DNA from 3 places in the Candidatus Enterococcus mangumiae genome. Region 2 is predicted to be linked to each of the others. Evidence: predicted binding sites of a transcription regulator. Region 2 holds the regulator's gene; each other region holds the start of a gene.

Region 1 (6,114 bases), 1.6 Mb from region 2:
TCGTTGATTTAGCTGAAAAAGCGATGATCGAATTGGAAATCAAACCAGTGATCGAACCAGTACGCGGTGGAACAGATGGTTCAAAAATCTCTTATTTAGGGATTCCAACACCGAATTTATTTGCCGGTGGCGAAAATATGCATGGGCGTTTTGAATTTGTCTCACTACAAGTGATGGAAAAAGCGACTGATGTGATCGTTAAAATTGCAGAATTGAATACACAAGCGTAATCGCTCTGTTTTCAACAAATAAAAAAGAGTAAAATTCAAACAAACATTTGGGATTGTTGGTTGATTGCCAGACTAAGTTGGCATATGATTGAAACGAGGGGACTTCGGTCAGCACTCGTAACACTGTTCATTGGGGGAGGGTGAGTGTTTTTTGCATCCATCCCCCTTGTTTTTTGCAGGAAGTAGGAGGAATAAGTCGCATGAAAAAATTACTCGTGTTTTATAACAAAAGTTCAGGAAGTGACGAAGGGGAAGACTTAGCAAACTGGTTCAAAGACTATGTTGCTGAACATCGTCCAGAACTTGAGGTCTACTTAACTGAAACTGGACCATCGATCAAAGATGAAACATTGAGACAAAAAGCGAAAGAACATGCAGTAGATACATTGGTCATCATCGGTGGCGATGGCACCATCCACCATATCATTCAAGCGTTCCAAGATGAGTTAGACCAGTATCAAGTTGGTTTATTGCCAGGTGGAACGATCAATAACTTGGCGAAAGTGTTGGGCATTCCTTTTGAAAAAGAAGAAGCCGCAGCAGCGATGTTAGAAGAATCGATCCGTAAAATCGATTATGGGAAAGTAAATGATAAAGTAGTGATTTCTACTTTGACGATCGGTATATTAGCCGACACAGCCGTTTGGATCAGTCAAAAAGAAAAGCAAAAGTATGGTTCATGGATTTTTATCAAACGTTTCGTGAAATTATTATTGAAAAAGAAAAAATATCATTTAGATATCAAAACAGAAGAAGAGCATTGGCAAGGAAAGACACAATTACTAACGATCACGATGTCCAACTCAGTCGGAGGATTCACTCGTTTCGATGATTCCGCAGCACCAGATGATGGCAAGTTCCACATCACCATCGTGCCTTCATTAGATTTTTTCCGTTTTGCTTTTTATTTACCTCGAATGATCAAAGGAAAAATCTATTCTGTTCCTGGTATCAAGTACATGACTGCAAGTCAAATCAATATCCAAGCACGAGAAAAGAAAGTAACGACTCGAACAGATGGCGATACGACAGACGACTTGCCGATCGAATTAAAAGTCATTCCAGAAGGTATTGCGATCTACGTACCAAAAGAAGAAAATCAATCGTTGGAGGAAAGCGATGGAAGTATTGATGTATAATCCCTTGTGGTTTTACTTGTTCATTGTCAATGTGTATCTTTTTGGCTTGATGGGGTATGATAAACGTCAGGCAAAAAAAGGCGCATGGCGTGTTCCTGAAAGTAATTTGTTGTTTGTCAGTTTGTTAGGCGGAGGTTTAGGTGGTCTGATCGCTCAGCGTGTATTTCGCCACAAAACCAAAAAAGTAAAGTTCACGGTCGTTTTCATACTAGGAATTATGATCGATCTCATCTTGATCTATTTTTTCCATTAAGGAGTCATACATGTCTACTAAAGGAACAAAAATCAAAATTATCATTAATCTATTATTAGTAACTACTATTCTTGCTATTATTTATTATTTGATCAATCAATCTTTTGCAGATATTTTTAAAGAGTTGCTTTCAACAAGTGTCCAAGTACTTCTGGCAATGTTTTTTTTCGGCACACTTTACCAAGTCGTTGAAGGGCGTTCGATCAAAGAGATTGCAAAACCTTTTTCTGACTCGTTCAGCACAAGCGATGGCTTCTGGACTTCTTGTTATATTGCCTTTTACCGAATCGTTTCTTTCGGGACGGGTACACTGATTTCTGAAATTTATTTTTACAATAAAAAAGGGATGAAATTTTCTCAAGGAGCGGGAGTCACTGCGCTGCATATGATCATGTACAAACTAGCAGTGATCACTTATGCGGTCATTGGCTTGATCGTTCAATTCTCCTTGTTCTACGAAAAAGCGCCAAATATGATTTGGTTCATCATTGCAGGGATCATTTTAACGGCTTTGATCATCTTATTTCTAGTAACGATATCTGTGAGTTTGAATCTGCAAGTCTTTTTCGTCAAAATCTCCAATCGGTTATTCAAAAGTGACCGCCTGCGAGGCTGGGTCGATACGTGCAACACGCAAATTTATTCTTTAAGAGAAACTGTACAAACGATCATTAAAGACCGCACTGCGTTGGTCAGGATCTATTGTTGGAACCTATTGAAACTACTATGTTGGTATGTCATGCCCTACCTTTTTCTAGTAGAAAATCATCCAACACTTGATTTTCTTTTGACATTTTCATTTATTAGCTTTGCAGTCGTCTTGTCAGGAGTGTTGCCAACACCCGCGGGCATTGGTTCGTTTGAGTTTGTTTATCTTTTACTGTTTCGTCCAGTGGTTGGAACAGTTGATGCGGTTTCTTCCTTATTGCTTTACCGATTTGGTTCGTTTATTTTACCTTTCATCTATGGTTTTTTCTATGTGATTGCAGAAAGACGGAACATCTTACGTCAAGAAATCAACGAAGTAAAGGCAGAAAAAAAGCGTGCAAAAGGAAAAATCTGATTTGCTTTTGATACTCATATACTTAGAATCCGGAAGAAAAAATCTGGCTCTTTGTCAATAAGGACTGATGAGTGCAATCAAGTGAAATCCGGAAGAAGAAGTGAACACTTCTTCTCCGGATTTTCTTCGTTATTTGACGTGAATGACTTGATTCGTCAAAAAGATTCGGATGCGCATGTTCTCAAATGATTTAAAGCCATAAGACACTCGTTTGAGTGTTTTGATGTGGGTGTTTTTTGCTTCAATTTTCCCATTAGAGTAAGGATAAATCAAAGAATGACGAATCCCTTCTTCATAGCTCAGAAGATTTTGTAGTTTTAGCCGAAATTCTTTATCTAATGTTTCTGGTAACTGATGCAAGAGAGTGAAAAATGACTCGTGGTCTTTGTCACGAAAGGCATCCGCTAGTTCATGGAACGCTTGATAGGCGACTTTCAAGGCAGTTGAAGCACTTAATAAACGGTCAAGCACCATGGCTTCTGTCAGGTAAGGATACTTTGGGGCACGAAAGCTATGCCAAGTTTTATATTCTGTGTGGTTGATATTCTTCCGATTTTTGGTGAGTAAGCGCCAATGGCTTTTTAATTTCCTTGGCATTGTCCGATTGCCCGAAGCAATCAGGCGTTTCATTTCACGGACACGAAAATCTTGGAACGCTTGATTCATGTGTTTGATCACATGAAAACGATCAATGACCAGTTTGGCATGAGGAAATACTTTTTTTGTTAGTTGAAAATACGCCGCATTCATATCAGTAACTAAATAGTCGACGTCAGATGGATTCACACATGTCTGGAAATAAGTGGTCAACCGAGACAATTTTCGAGTGGGTAAGATATCAACTAATTGCCCGGTTTCCCCATCGGCACAAATAAAACTCATCTTATCTTCTGAGGATACATGGGAACGAAATTCATCGACCATCAATACTTTGGGCAGGTGGCGCTTGGCTTGTTTTGGTAAATAGGTTTTTAACGACTTCAAAATACGCGTCACCGTTGGAATAGACACCTGGCAATGCTTTGCGATAAAAGATAAGGAGACCTTTTCGGTGAGTAAAGCAATGATTTTCATTTTTACATGCTCGGCAATCGAATGATTTGGCCGAACAAAATAGCTTTGGGCTGTCCAATGGGTATGGCAGTTTCTACAGTGATAACGTTGTTTCTTCAGCCGCATGATTAGCGGTAAATGGTTGAATTGATCGAAACGAATGCAGGTCATTTTCTTGCCATTTTTGACAATGACCGTTTTCCCCTTCGAATCTCTCACGGCAGAGCCACAAGTCAAACAAGCAGAAGTAGGAGGAGCTAACACTGCGTCAATAACTAAAGTATTGGTTTGATGGAACGTTTCGTAAGAAACATCTTGGATGGTTAAATATTTATCTGTTAATCGGAGCATTTTTTTGATAGAATTTTCCATAGAGCATATCGTCCTCTCAGTTGTTTATTTTGTGGTGATTTAATCATACTAGAGAACGATATGTTTTTTAATACCCAAAAAGAAAAAGTGGACTGACGAATCAGAATTGATTCATCAGTCCACTTTATTATAGAGCCAAAAATCTTCCGGATTCTATTTGTTTTTAGTGAGTATAATCTTTGACCAAAGCTGACCAAATGAGTATAATAAGCATGTAAAGGTCAAAGAAAACGAGACTTTAGACGGATTGATTCGGACTAAAGACAACGCTATAGTTGACTTTGACTAAACAACTTCTACCATAGGAGGAAAATATATGAATAGCGAAAAAATGACAACTACGCTCCAAGAAGCGATTGCAGAAGCACAACAAGTAGCAATGACAAGAAAACACCAAGAAATCGATATCGTCCATTTATGGAAGATTTTTTTACAGCCAAATCATTTTGGACGTAATCTTTATACGGATGCAGGGATCGATGCAGACGCATTTGAACAAGAAATCGATCGAGTGTTAGATGAATATCCAACGGTTTCAGGTAGCAATGTCCAATATGGTCAAAACCTTAGCCAAAATCTTTTTCATTTATTGAACGAAGCCGATCAATTGAGAGAAAGCTTTGGCGATGAATTCTTATCGACTGAGATCGTGCTTTTAGCTTTGATGAAATTAAAAAATTACCCCTTGACTGTTTATTTGACAAAACAAGGGCTGAATGAAAAAGAATTACGTAAAAATATCGAAGACATGAGAGGAGGAGAGCGTGTGACCTCTAAAAACCAAGAAGAACAATATAAAGCGTTAGAAAAATATGGTGTCGATCTAGTGCAACAAGTCCGCAGCGGAAAAATGGACCCGATCATTGGTCGAGATGAAGAGATACGTGATGTGATCCGTATTTTATCACGTAAAACCAAAAATAATCCAGTGTTGATCGGAGAACCTGGGGTTGGTAAAACAGCGATCGTTGAAGGATTAGCCCAACGAATCGTACGTAAAGATGTACCTGAAAACTTAAAAGACAAAACGATTTTTTCTTTAGACATGGGCGCCTTGATCGCTGGAGCAAAATTCCGTGGAGAATTTGAAGAGCGGTTAAAAGCAGTCTTAAAAGAAGTCAAGAAAAGTGATGGGCGGATCATCTTATTTATCGATGAGATCCATAACATCGTGGGGGCAGGTAAAACAGAAGGCAGTATGGATGCCGGTAACTTACTAAAACCGATGTTAGCGCGCGGAGAACTTCATTTGATCGGCGCGACTACGTTAGATGAATACCGTCAATATATGGAAAAGGATAAAGCGTTAGAACGCCGATTCCAAAAAGTATTGGTCAAAGAGCCAACTGTCGAAGATACGATCAGCATTCTTCGAGGATTGAAAGAGCGCTTTGAGATCCACCATAGCGTCAATATCCACGATAATGCTTTAGTGGCGGCAGCTACACTATCCGACCGTTATATCACCGATCGCTTTTTACCTGATAAAGCCATTGATTTGATCGATGAAGCAAGTGCTACGATCCGCGTGGAAATGAATTCCATGCCAACTGAATTGGACCAAGTTACTCGTCGGCTTATGCAGTTGGAGATCGAGGAAGCCGCTTTGAAAAAAGAATCTGATGATGCAAGTAAGAAACGTCTGAAAAATCTCCAAGAAGAGTTGGCAGATCTTCGAGAAGAAGCCAATGCGATGAAGATGCAATGGGAAACAGAAAAAGAAGAAGTAAACACTGTTTCGTCAAAACGTGCAGAAATCGACAAAGCAAAACATGAGTTAGAAGATGCAGAAAACAATTATGATCTTGAACGTGCCGCTGTTTTACGCCATGGAACGATTCCACAATTAGAAAAAGAACTACAAGAATTAGAAGCCAAAACGAAAGACAGCGACATCAAGATGGTGCAAGAATCTGTTACTGAAAATGAAATTGCCCAAGTCGTTGGTCGTTTAACAGGGATTCCAGTGACGAAACTAGTGGAAGGTGAAAGAGAAAAACTGAT
Region 2 (6,114 bases):
AGCTCAGCTGGGAGAGCATCTGCCTTACAAGCAGAGGGTCAGCGGTTCGATCCCGTTAACCTCCATATGAGCCGTTAGCTCAGTTGGTAGAGCATCTGACTTTTAATCAGAGGGTCACAGGTTCGAGCCCTGTACGGCTCATATTTTTGCGGGTGTGGCGGAATTGGCAGACGCACTAGATTTAGGATCTAGCGCCTTACGGCGTGGGGGTTCAAGTCCCTTCACCCGCATCATATGATTTATTCTATTTTTTTACGCCGGCTTAGCTCAGTTGGTAGAGCATCTGATTTGTAATCAGAGGGTCGAGGGTTCAAGTCCTTTAGCCGGCATCGTAAATACGCGGAAATAGCTCAGTGGTAGAGCACCACCTTGCCAAGGTGGGGGTCGCGGGTTCGAACCCCGTTTTCCGCTTTGCCAAAGTACTACGTACTACGCGCCGGGGTGGCGGAACTGGCAGACGCACAGGACTTAAAATCCTGCGGTGAGTGATCACCGTACCGGTTCGATTCCGGTCCTCGGCATTACAAATATGCGCCCATAGCTCAATTGGATAGAGTGTTTGACTACGGATCAAAAGGTTAGGGGTTCGACTCCTCTTGGGCGCGTAGTCTTTTTATTTTTTACGGGAAGTAGCTCAGCTTGGTAGAGCACTTGGTTTGGGACCAAGGGGTCGCAGGTTCGAATCCTGTCTTCCCGATTTTAATTAGTAATGAGATGTCCGAAACAGAAGGGTTACTTTCTGTTTCGGTCTTTTTTTGGCTCTTTGTCAATAAGGACTGATGAGTTCAATCAAGTGAAATCCGGAAGAGGAAGTGAACACTTCTTCTCCGGATTTTCTTCGTTATTTTACGTGAATGACTTGATTCGTCAAAAAGATTCGGATGCGCATGTTCTCAAATGATTTAAAGCCATAAGACACTCGTTTGAGTGCTTGATGTTGGTGTGTTCTTTGCTTCTATTTTTCCATTAGAGTAAGGTAGATCAAGAAATGACGAATCCCTTCTTCATAGCTGAGAAGATTTTGTAGTTTTATTCGAAATTCTTCATCTAATATTGTGATATTGGTGATAAGCTAATAGGAATTGCTCGTACGAAAACTAAAGATATGAAATGAAGCGGATAAATAAAAACTTGAAAATAATTATTATAAAGTCTTATAACAGCTTGCTTTATTCTAAAATTTATCGTATGATTATCATTGTTAACTGAATATGCGCCCATAGCTCAATTGGATAGAGTGTTTGACTACGGATCAAAAGGTTAGGGGTTCGACTCCTCTTGGGCGCGTTGGAAAAACTGGGACTTCATTGAATTCCTAGTTTTTTTTATTTACATAAAAAAAATCGTCTCTTATCGTTATCTTCGAATCAAACACCTAACAAGCGTTCTCCTTTCTTTCTATCTGTAAATTCGCTATAATTAAGGTCAATATTAGTCAAAGGAATGAGTGGGATGGCACAACAAAATACTTCGGATCTAATTGAATCATATATAAAAAAGATCCTAGAAAAAAATGAGATGATCGAGCTTCGAAGGATTGAATTGGCAGACCTTTTTAACTGCGTTCCTTCGCAAATCAATTACGTGATCAATACACGCTTTACGATCCAACGAGGCTATCTTGTAGAGAGTAAACGTGGTGGCGGTGGGTATATCCGGATTGCTAAAGTGAGAATGTCGGATAAGAAACAAATGCTTGAACGAATCAATTTGTTGTTTGGTGAAACCATCAATGAAAAAAACGCCTATGCCATTATTCAGAAATTATATGAAGACCAAATCATTACCAAAAAAGAAGGAAACTTGATGTTGAGCGCCATTGCTAAAAATACGTTGAACATCAATGAGACAGAAGATTATACGCGTGCTCGCATTCTACGAGCATTTTTAGAACGATTAAGCTATGAAGACGGGAAGTGAAGATTAAATGGCAGAGATATTTACAGAAAGAGCGCAACGTGTCTTAGAAATTGCCCAAGAAGAAGCAAAACGCTTCAAACATCAAGCGGTAAGTTCAGAACATATATTGTTGGCTTTAGTGATCGAACCTGATGGGATTGCTGGAAAAGTATTACGAGAAATGAAATTAAATGAAAAAGATATTTACGAAGAAATCGAACATTTAGTCGGTTATGGGACAGTGAAAACTTATGCAAAAGGTGCATTACTACCTTATTCCCCTCGGATGAAACAAATTTTTGCTTTGGCAAATAGCGAAGTGAATAAAATGGGCGCACAAAAGGTAGGCACTGAACATATTTTACTTAGTCTATTAAAAGATGAAAGTATCATGGCTACACGTATCATGATCAACCTTGGCATCAGTTTGAGTAAAGTTCGTCAGTCATTGAAGCGTACGATGGGTACAGACTCGAACAGTGGTGGTATTCGCCGTCGTAATCCCCAAGAAAAACGTGCAATGACACAAGGAACCCCGACATTGGATTCTTTAGCTAGAGATTTAACAAAGTTAGCAAAAGAAAACAGACTAGATCCAGTCGTAGGACGTTCAAGAGAAGTCAAACGCTTGATCCAAATCCTTAGTCGTCGAACAAAAAACAATCCCGTATTGGTGGGGGAACCTGGTGTTGGTAAAACAGCGATTGCGGAAGGTTTAGCTCAAAAAATTATTTTAGGTGAAGTCCCTGAAGAAATGCGAACAAAACGTTTGATGATGTTAGACATGGGTGCATTGGTCGCTGGAACGAAGTATCGTGGTGAATTTGAAGATCGAATGAAAAAAGTAATTGATGAAATTTATCATGACGGTCAAGTGATCCTCTTTATTGATGAGCTACACACGTTGATCGGCGCAGGTGGGGCAGAAGGTGCGATCGATGCCTCGAATATTTTGAAGCCGGCATTAGCGCGTGGTGAGTTACAGACGATCGGTGCAACCACATTAGATGAATACCAAAAATATATTGAAAAAGATTCTGCATTAGAGCGACGTTTTGCACGTATCCAAGTAGATGAACCGACAGCGGATGAAGCAGAAGAAATCTTACGTGGCCTACGTTCACGCTATGAAGAACATCATCATGTGGAGATCACAGATGAAGCCGTGCGAGCAGCGGTCAATCTGTCTGTTCGTTATATCACTTCTAGACAATTACCGGATAAAGCAATCGACTTGATCGATGAATCGGCAGCAAAAGTTCGATTGGAGCAAGCAGATGATTTGTCAGAAACGGCGATCTTGAAGCAAGAGATCGAACAATTGAACAAAGACAAAGAGCGTGCCATTCAAAAGCAAGATTTTGAAACTGCTGCGCATCTACGTAGACAAGAAAAAAGCTTAATGAAGAAATTAGAAAAACGATTAGCGATCGAAGCAAAACATAAAAATGGCTTTGCAGATCGTGTCACTGAAGAAGATGTGGCTACTGTTGTTTCTGAATGGACAGGTGTGCCATTGCAACAGTTAGAGAAGAAAGAAAGTCAACGATTGTTGGAGCTAGAAGCCTTACTTCACGAACGTGTCGTTGGACAAGATGAAGCAGTTAAAGCTGTGTCTCGTGCCATTCGTCGGGCGCGTAGTGGCTTAAAAGATCCAAATCGTCCAATTGGTTCCTTCATGTTTTTAGGCCCAACAGGGGTAGGGAAAACAGAGCTTGCGAAAGCATTGTCGGAAGTGATGTTTGGTGAAGAGGATGCCTTGATTCGTGTTGATATGTCCGAGTTCATGGAAAAATATAGTACGAGCCGCTTGATTGGTTCACCGCCAGGTTATGTGGGATATGATGAAGGCGGACAATTGACAGAAAAAATCCGTCAAAAACCTTACTCAGTTATCTTGCTAGACGAAGTGGAAAAAGCTCATCCAGATGTCTTCAATCTATTGTTACAAGTATTAGATGATGGTCATTTAACCGATGCTAAAGGAAGAAAAGTCGACTTTAGAAATACGATCATGATTATGACTTCTAATATTGGAGCAACACAAATTCGAGAAGAAAAAAATGTTGGCTTCAATGTACAAGATATTACAAAGGATCATCAAGCGATGCAAAAACGGATACTTGAAGAGTTGAAGAAAGCTTTTCGTCCTGAATTCTTGAACCGTATCGATGAAACAGTTGTGTTCCATTCATTAACAAAAGACGAGGTCCATGCGATTGTTCAAATCATGAGCCAATCGATCGTCAAGCGATTGAAAGAACAAGATATCCAAGTGAAAATCACACCAGCGGCAGTTGATGTGATCGGCAAAGTCGGTTTTGATCCAGAGTATGGCGCACGTCCTCTAAGACGGGCATTGCAAAAAGAAGTAGAAGATCGCTTGAGCGAAGCATTACTTGGCGGTGAGATCCATTTAGGAGATCAAATCACTGTCGGCGCTTCGAAAGGTAAAATCACGGTAAATGTACGTGAACCTAAAAAAGTGACTGCTAAAGTATGATGATAAAATTATAGGTTGTGAAATTGTGCCACCTCAATAAACCAGAAAGCCCAGAAATCGTCTGATTTTTGGGCTTTCTGGTTTATTTCCGCTATCAGATCCTTCTGTCCGTTGTTTAACTAGGCTGTTAAACAGCATGTTTTGCTTAGGTTGATGTGCTTATTTTACAATCGCGTTACAATCAATAATAAATGTAAGAAGTATTGGAAAGTTTTCAGAGCTGTGCTACTATTATGGAGTTGTAGGAGGAGGAAATGATGATCGAAATCATAACTACTATAGAGTCAATGAAACAAGCAGAAGCATTGCTTGAGGCAGGCACTGACACCCTGTATTTTGGGGAAGAACGCTTTGGCCTGCGCTTACCAGCTTCTTTTACAAGAGAAGAGCAACGCGAATTAGTCGAGCTTGCACATCGTTACGGTAAAAAAGTAAATATAGCTGTCAATGGGATCATTCACCCTGAAAAAATGAAAAAAATTCCAGAGTATCTGCTGTTTTTAAAAGAGATCAATGCGGATATGATCACAGTTGGTGATACTGGGATCATCTATACTATGCGAAAAAATCCAGAATTGAGTCTTCCTTATGTTTTTGATGCAGAAACATTAGTCACTAGTGCAAGACAAATCAATTTTTGGGCAAAAAAAGGGGCGATTTCTGCTGTGTTGGCACGTGAAGTCCCATTTGATGAGATGAAAGAAATGGAAAGCAAATTGCTGATACCTGTCGAAACGCTTGTGTACGGAGCTACATGCATCCATCAATCGAAGCGTCCGTTGTTACAGAATTACTATAACTACACGCAACAGGACGAAAAGAAAGATCGTGAAAGAGGGCTCTTTCTCGCTGAACCTAAAAAAGAAGACACGCATTATTCAATTTATGAAGATTCACATGGCACGCATATTTTTGCCAATAATGACATTAATTTAAGCAATGAACTTGCCCAACTTTATGCGCATCATTTCCGTACGTGGAAATTAGATGGCGTGTTTACACCAGGTGAAGCATTTGTTGCGATCACTAAATTATTTGTCAAAGCAAAACAAGCGTTACTAGCAGACACATGGACAGAGGACATGGCACAAGAAATGACGAATAAGATCAATGGATTACATCCAGCGAATCGAGGACTTGATACAGGTTTCTTTTATATTGATCCTGAATCTATCAAGTAAGGAGTATGGTGAAAGAAAATGACAACAAAAAGAAAACTAAAGCGTCCGGAAGTTTTAGCTCCGGCAGGCACACTTGAAAAACTAAAGACAGCGATCCATTATGGGGCAGATGCTGTTTATATTGGTGGTAATGCCTATGGTTTGCGTAGCCGTGCGGGCAACTTTACTTATGAAGAAATGGCAGAAGGCGTGGCATTCGCAAAGGAACATCAAGCGAAAGTCTATGTGGCAGCGAATATGGTCACACATGAAGGAAACGATGAAGGGGCAGGAGAATTTTTCCGTAACCTACGGGATGTAGGGATTTCTGCGGTGATCGTGTCTGACCCAGCATTGATCGAGATCTGTGCAACGGAAGCACCAGGTTTACCGATCCATCTATCGACCCAGGCTTCTGCTACGAACTACGAAACATTGGAATTCTGGAAAGAAGAAGGCTTAGAACGTGTCGTTTTAGCTCGGGAAGTTTCGATGGAAGAAGTTGCTGAGATTCGCCGTCATACTGATGTAGAGATCGAAGCGTTCATTCAC
Region 3 (6,114 bases), 1.1 Mb from region 2:
CAAAACAAGCCAAGCGCCACCTGCCCAAAGTATTGATGGTCGATGAATTTCGTTCCCATGTATCCTCAGAAGATAAGATGAGTTTTATTTGTGCCGATGGGGAAACCGGGCAATTAGTTGATATCTTACCCACTCGAAAATTGTCTCGGTTGACCACTTATTTCCAGACATGTGTGAATCCATCTGACGTCGACTATTTAGTTACTGATATGAATGCGGCGTATTTTCAACTAACAAAAAAAGTATTTCCTCATGCCAAACTGGTCATTGATCGTTTTCATGTGATCAAACACATGAATCAAGCGTTCCAAGATTTTCGTGTCCGTGAAATGAAACGCCTGATTGCTTCGGGCAATCGGACAATGCCAAGGAAATTAAAAAGCCATTGGCGCTTACTCACCAAAAATCGGAAGAATATCAACCACACAGAATATAAAACTTGGCGTAGCTTTCGTGCCCCAAAGTATCCTTACCTGACAGAAGCCATGGTGCTTGACCGTTTATTAAGTGCTTCAACTGCCTTGAAAGTCGCCTATCAAGCGTTCCATGAACTAGCGGATGCCTTTCGTGACAAAGACCACGAGTCATTTTTCACTCTCTTGCATCAGTTACCAGAAACATTAGATAAAGAATTTCGGCTAAAACTACAAAATCTTCTGAGCTATGAAGAAGGGATTCGTCATTCTTTGATTTATCCTTACTCTAATGGGAAAATTGAAGCAAAAAACACCCACATCAAAACACTCAAACGAGTGTCTTATGGCTTTAAATCATTTGAGAACATGCGCATCCGAATCTTTTTGACGAATCAAGTCATTCACGTCAAATAACGAAGAAAATCCGGAGAAGAAGTGTTCACTTCTTCTTCCGGATTTCACTTGATTGCACTCATCAGTCCTTATTGACAAAGAGCCGTTTTCAGTGAACGATCGTGTGTTTTTTTGTTGAAGTTTAACCCTTTTTTTGGTTTTTTTGAAAAAATCAATTAAAATCAAATAAAAAAATAGATTAGAATGTTTTTGCGTACATATATAAAAAATAAGCAAAGAAAGAAGGGAAATAAATGGAAACAGATATGGAGAAAAAGCAGCGTATTGAGAGAAAAAAAGCAAAAATGCGGCGAGTGTGTCAAATGCTGGATATTGAGAATTGGGAAAAAAATGAACGCATCGTCCAAGAGATCCGTTCGATCATCCAAGCGGATCGCTCCGTGAAAGGAAGAGAAGGAGAAAATAGGAGAAACAAAAAAAGGGAATGCCAAGTGACTTCGACAAAACCCTTTTGATTCGTGATTTATTTTTTATGTCTACATAGCAATTGGTGCATCTAGATTTCTTTTTGGAATAGAGATCTCTACTAAGCCAGGTAACTCGATTACTTGGATGTCTTCAGGATGGTACTCAGCGTCATGGATTTTTTTTAAGAAGTAGTGTTGGATTTCTTCAATTTCTTTTGGTTGGATATTACGGTTTTCATTTGTTAGGACGATTTCATTATGCTCAGGAGCTTCTGTATAAATAACAGTTGTATTTCCGGCAGTATATACCTTGACCATATGTGCATCTGTATTTTCCAACTGATTTAAAACTAATCGTGAATGGCTGTTTGTTACATTAACTAGTTTCATGGCGCTCACCTCTCTTATGTATTTAAGAAATAACTTACCTTAAGTATAATTTTTTTTTAGTAAATTGAACAGCATTTTGTCTTTTTAAAAATAAAAGAATTAGGAAAATTTAGTTACTATTTTTTTCAAAAATCAAAATAAAAGCGGAGAGTGGCAAACTCTCCGCTCGATTTTTTGCTGATTTCTTAGCATGAAATTATTCTGTCGGTTCGTTGTTTGCTTCTTTGACTAAACGTTCAGGTTTAGACGTGATGACGATTTTATCGTCTTTATCTAATTTTGCTTTAAGATCATGGATCGTTGGATGGTCAAGATAGAATTCAGCAATGCCGTCTTCGATTTGTTCTTGGATCGTTCGACGTAATGGTCGTGCGCCCATTGCTGGATCGTATCCTAGATCGACCAATTTTTCTTTGACATTGGTAGGAACATCAACATGCAACTGTTGTGCAGCTAACAGTTGGTTCACATCATCAAGCATAAGACTAACGATCGTCATCAAGTTTTCTTTTGATAATGCGATAAATTCGATGATGCCGTCAAAACGGTTCAAGAACTCAGGTGTGAAGTAGTTGTTCAATTGATTCAAGACAGAACGAGTCACACCTTCACGAGCGGCACCAAAGCCGACATTTGCTTCTACTTTTCCGGTACCCGCATTACTTGTCATGATGATGATCGTATCTTTGAAGCTGACAGTACGTCCTTGAGCATCTGTTAATCGTCCATCATCTAAGATTTGCAAGAACATGTGTAAGACATCAGGATGCGCTTTTTCTACTTCATCTAGTAGTACTAAGCTATACGGATTTCTACGTACTTTTTCAGTCAATTGACCAGCTTCTTCATAGCCGACATAGCCTGGAGGAGAACCAATCAATTTAGCGACACTGTGTTTTTCCATGTATTCTGACATATCAAAACGGATCATTGATTCTTCAGATCCAAATAATTCGTATGCAAGTTGTTTCGCTAATTCTGTTTTACCGACACCGGTAGGACCGACAAATAAGAAAGAACCGATCGGACGTTTTTTCTTACTCAAACCAACTCGATTACGACGGATCGCTTTTGCTACGCGATCAACTGCATCATTTTGTCCGATAACATGTTTCTTCAAGTCGTCAGCTAAGTTTTTCAATTGTGTTTGTTCTTTTTCTTTTAATTCACCAACAGGGATTCCTGTCCGTTGTTCGACGATTTTTTCCATATCTTTTTCAGAGATCACAGGAATTTCTTCTTCTGAAAGTTGACGTTCTTGCATTTTTTTCAATTTATTGATTTGATCGCGGTAATAAGCCGCTTTTTCGAAATCTTCTTCTTTAGAAGCTAATAGTTTTTGTTCTTCTGCTTCTTCCAATTTCTTTTCGATCGTTTTTGGATCAACGATTTGGATCGTCAAGTTTTTCTTAGAGCCTGTTTCATCTAGCAAGTCGATGGCTTTATCTGGTAAAAAGCGATCTTGGATATAGCGATTCGACAATCTAGCCGCAGCTTCGATCGCTGCATCCGTATATTTGACATGATGATAATCTTCGTAACGATTTTGTAGTCCTTTTAAAATGCTGATCGTTTCATCTACGGAAGGTTCATCCACACGAACGGGTTGCATGCGTCGTTCTAACGCTGCGTCTTTTTCGATGATTCGATATTCATTCAATGTAGTTGCACCGACCATTTGTAATTCACCACGCGCTAACGCAGGTTTTAAAATGTTGCCGGCATCCATATTGCCATCTCCGGCTGAACCAGCCCCAACGATTTCGTGGACTTCATCAATAAATAGGATGACATTTTCGGCTTGTCTGATTTCTTCAATCAGTTTTTGCATACGTTCTTCAAACTGACCACGGATCCCTGTGCCTTGGACAAGTGAAACGACGTCTAAGCGAATGACTTCTTTGTCCAGCAGTTTTTGTGGGACATCGCCATCAACGATTTTTTGTGCAAGTCCTTCAACGACAGCTGTTTTACCAACACCTGGTTCGCCAATCAATACTGGATTGTTTTTGGTGCGGCGATTCAAGATCTCGATCACACGCTTGATTTCATCATCGCGACCGATAACAGGATCGATTTCGCCTTGGCGTGCTTCTTCTGTGATATTGATCCCATATTCTCCTAAAAGCCCATCCGAAGCTGGTCCTTGAGGTGGTTGCCCCCCGTTGAAATTATTGTTCCCGCCGAATTGGGTAGGTGGTGTTTGTTCAAAGTTGCCTTGTTGTTGCATTTGACGAGACATCGAACGAAATAGATCGTCCAGACTTCCAAAGCCAAATGGATCATTTTGAGCCATACTCGTTAGACCTCCATTTTGCTGATTTTTGATTTTTTGATAACAGCTCTGACAATAGTCAAGTTGTGTACGTTGCCCATTAACAGTCGCATATAAGTGAATCGTTGCTTCATTTTTTCCACAGTTTTGACAAAGCATAAAATATTCACGTCCTTTCAAACATTGGTCGATAGGTCTATTTTACCTCGCGTATTTCTTTGGGTAAAAGAATAACACTTGATCAAACCCATTGAGAAAGTCAAAGTCAATTGACCATTACTGACCATTTGTTTTAATTATACTGAATTTTTGCTGAGACGCAAGTAATTGATTCTTTGGATCGTGGAAAAAATTAAATCAGGTAGGCGTCAAGCCTCATTTGCTGATAATTTTCAGAATTCACAATACAGAAAACGAATACTTTATAGGAAGAATAGTATCATGAAGATCAAGCGAAGATAAAAAAACAAGGTTTCTATCAAAACAGAAGGAATAGAAACTAAGCATGAGATAAATCAGCAAGATACTTTACTGGAATTTCTCTCAATTTAAATGAAAACTGTTGTAACTAAGGAAAAAAAATGGTAATCTTTACAGATGAAAGGGTTCATCTGCTTAGCTCTATCATGGATTGCTAAAAAAGAAAACCCTCACATAAAAACAACACTCACTTAAAGGAGACCGATTAATATGGAAAAGAAAGAATTTCACGTAGTAGCAGAAACTGGGATCCACGCACGTCCAGCTACACTATTAGTACAAACAGCAAGCAAATTTAACTCTGATGTAAACTTAGAGTATAAAGGTAAATCAGTAAACTTAAAATCTATCATGGGCGTAATGTCTTTAGGTGTAGGTCAAGGTTCTGATGTTACTATCACTGCTGAAGGTGCTGACGAAGCAGACGCTATGGCAGCTATCGTTGAAACAATGAAGAAAGAAGGCTTATCTGAATAATGGTTGAAATGCTAAAAGGGATCGCCGCTAGTGACGGAGTAGCCGTTGCAAAAGCTTACCTGCTAGTTCAACCGGATTTATCATTCAGTAAGACGACAGTTGAGGATACTTCAGCTGAAGAAGCTCGTTTAGATGGTGCTTTAGCAAAATCAACTGAAGAATTACAACAAATTCGTGAAAAAGCAGCGCAAAGCTTAGGTGAAGCAGAAGCGCAAGTATTTGACGCACATTTAATGGTTCTTTCAGATCCTGAAATGATAGGTCAAATCAAACAAAACATCAAAGATAACAGCGTAAATGCTGAATCTGCTCTTAAAGAAGTAACTGATATGTATATCGGTATGTTCGAAGCAATGGAAGATAATGCTTACATGCAAGAACGTGCAGCAGATATTCGTGACGTTGCAAAACGTATTTTAGCACATCTACTAGGTGTGACTTTACCAAACCCTTCAATGATCAATGAAGAAGTAGTTGTCGTGGCACATGATTTGACGCCAAGTGACACTGCACAATTAGATCGTAACTTCGTAAAAGCTTTTGTAACAGATATCGGTGGACGTACATCGCATTCTGCGATCATGGCTCGTTCTCTTGAAATCCCAGCAATCGTTGGAACAAAAGAAATCACTGCGAAAGTGAAAGAAGGCGTAATGTTAGCTGTTAACGGAATCGAAGGCGATGTAGTCATTGATCCAACAGCAGAACAAAAAGCTGAATTTGAAAAAATCGGTGCAGATTATGCTGCACAAAAAGCAGAATGGGAAAAACTGAAACATGCTGAAACAGTGACTGCCGATGGCAAACACTTTGAATTAGCAGCCAACATTGGTACACCAAAAGACTTAGTCGGTGTGCATAACAATGGAGGCGAAGCAGTTGGACTTTACCGTACTGAGTTCCTTTATATGGATTCACCAGATTTTCCTACTGAAGAAGACCAATATGTTGCTTATAAAGCAGTATTGGAAGGAATGGAAGGAAAACCTGTCGTTGTTCGTACAATGGATATCGGTGGAGATAAAGAACTACCATACTTGCAATTGCCGCATGAGATGAATCCGTTCTTAGGATACCGTGCATTACGTATCAGCTTGTCAGAACAAGGTGACGACATGTTCCGTACGCAAATGCGTGCGTTGTTACGCGCCTCTGTTCATGGAAACTTGCGTATCATGTTCCCAATGGTTGCTACACTAAAAGAATTCCGTAGTGCAAAAGCAATCTTTGAAGAAGAAAAACAAAAATTAGTAAA

What was found. The regulator CtsR, encoded in region 2, represses protease genes until heat stress. The targets are predictions, from matches to a motif close to TTGGTCAAAAAAGGTCAAANA.
Region 1: the regulator CtsR is predicted to act here: its motif matches at 4,287-4,307, upstream of clpB (ATP-dependent chaperone ClpB).
Region 3: the regulator CtsR is predicted to act here: its motif matches at 4,169-4,189, upstream of DOK79_RS10785 (ATP-dependent Clp protease ATP-binding subunit).

Annotation. Positions count from the first base shown of each region.
Region 1 is NZ_CP147250.1:2,894,884-2,900,997, reverse strand. It holds gene pepT (peptidase T) at 1-230, shown strand, start outside; gene DOK79_RS13800 (diacylglycerol/lipid kinase family protein) at 431-1,369, shown strand; gene DOK79_RS13795 (DUF1294 domain-containing protein) at 1,350-1,622, shown strand; gene DOK79_RS13790 (lysylphosphatidylglycerol synthase transmembrane domain-containing protein) at 1,633-2,685, shown strand; gene DOK79_RS13785 (ISL3 family transposase) at 2,815-4,110, opposite strand; gene clpB (ATP-dependent chaperone ClpB) at 4,427-6,114, shown strand, end outside.
Region 2 is NZ_CP147250.1:1,195,900-1,202,013, reverse strand. It holds tRNA gene DOK79_RS05830 (tRNA-Val) at 1-65, shown strand, start outside; tRNA gene DOK79_RS05825 (tRNA-Lys) at 69-141, shown strand; tRNA gene DOK79_RS05820 (tRNA-Leu) at 149-230, shown strand; tRNA gene DOK79_RS05815 (tRNA-Thr) at 257-329, shown strand; tRNA gene DOK79_RS05810 (tRNA-Gly) at 340-411, shown strand; tRNA gene DOK79_RS05805 (tRNA-Leu) at 436-521, shown strand; tRNA gene DOK79_RS05800 (tRNA-Arg) at 532-605, shown strand; tRNA gene DOK79_RS05795 (tRNA-Pro) at 624-697, shown strand; partial or broken gene DOK79_RS05790 (transposase) at 842-1,051, opposite strand; tRNA gene DOK79_RS05785 (tRNA-Arg) at 1,214-1,287, shown strand; gene DOK79_RS05780 (CtsR family transcriptional regulator) at 1,453-1,920, shown strand; gene DOK79_RS05775 (ATP-dependent Clp protease ATP-binding subunit) at 1,928-4,402, shown strand; gene DOK79_RS05770 (peptidase U32 family protein) at 4,660-5,583, shown strand; gene DOK79_RS05765 (peptidase U32 family protein) at 5,602-6,114, shown strand, end outside.
Region 3 is NZ_CP147250.1:2,259,094-2,265,207, forward strand. It holds gene DOK79_RS10770 (ISL3 family transposase) at 1-830, shown strand, start outside; gene DOK79_RS10775 (flagellar motor switch protein) at 1,064-1,285, shown strand; gene DOK79_RS10780 (DUF1827 family protein) at 1,307-1,627, opposite strand; gene DOK79_RS10785 (ATP-dependent Clp protease ATP-binding subunit) at 1,824-4,061, opposite strand; gene DOK79_RS10790 (phosphocarrier protein HPr) at 4,593-4,859, shown strand; gene ptsP (phosphoenolpyruvate--protein phosphotransferase) at 4,859-6,114, shown strand, end outside.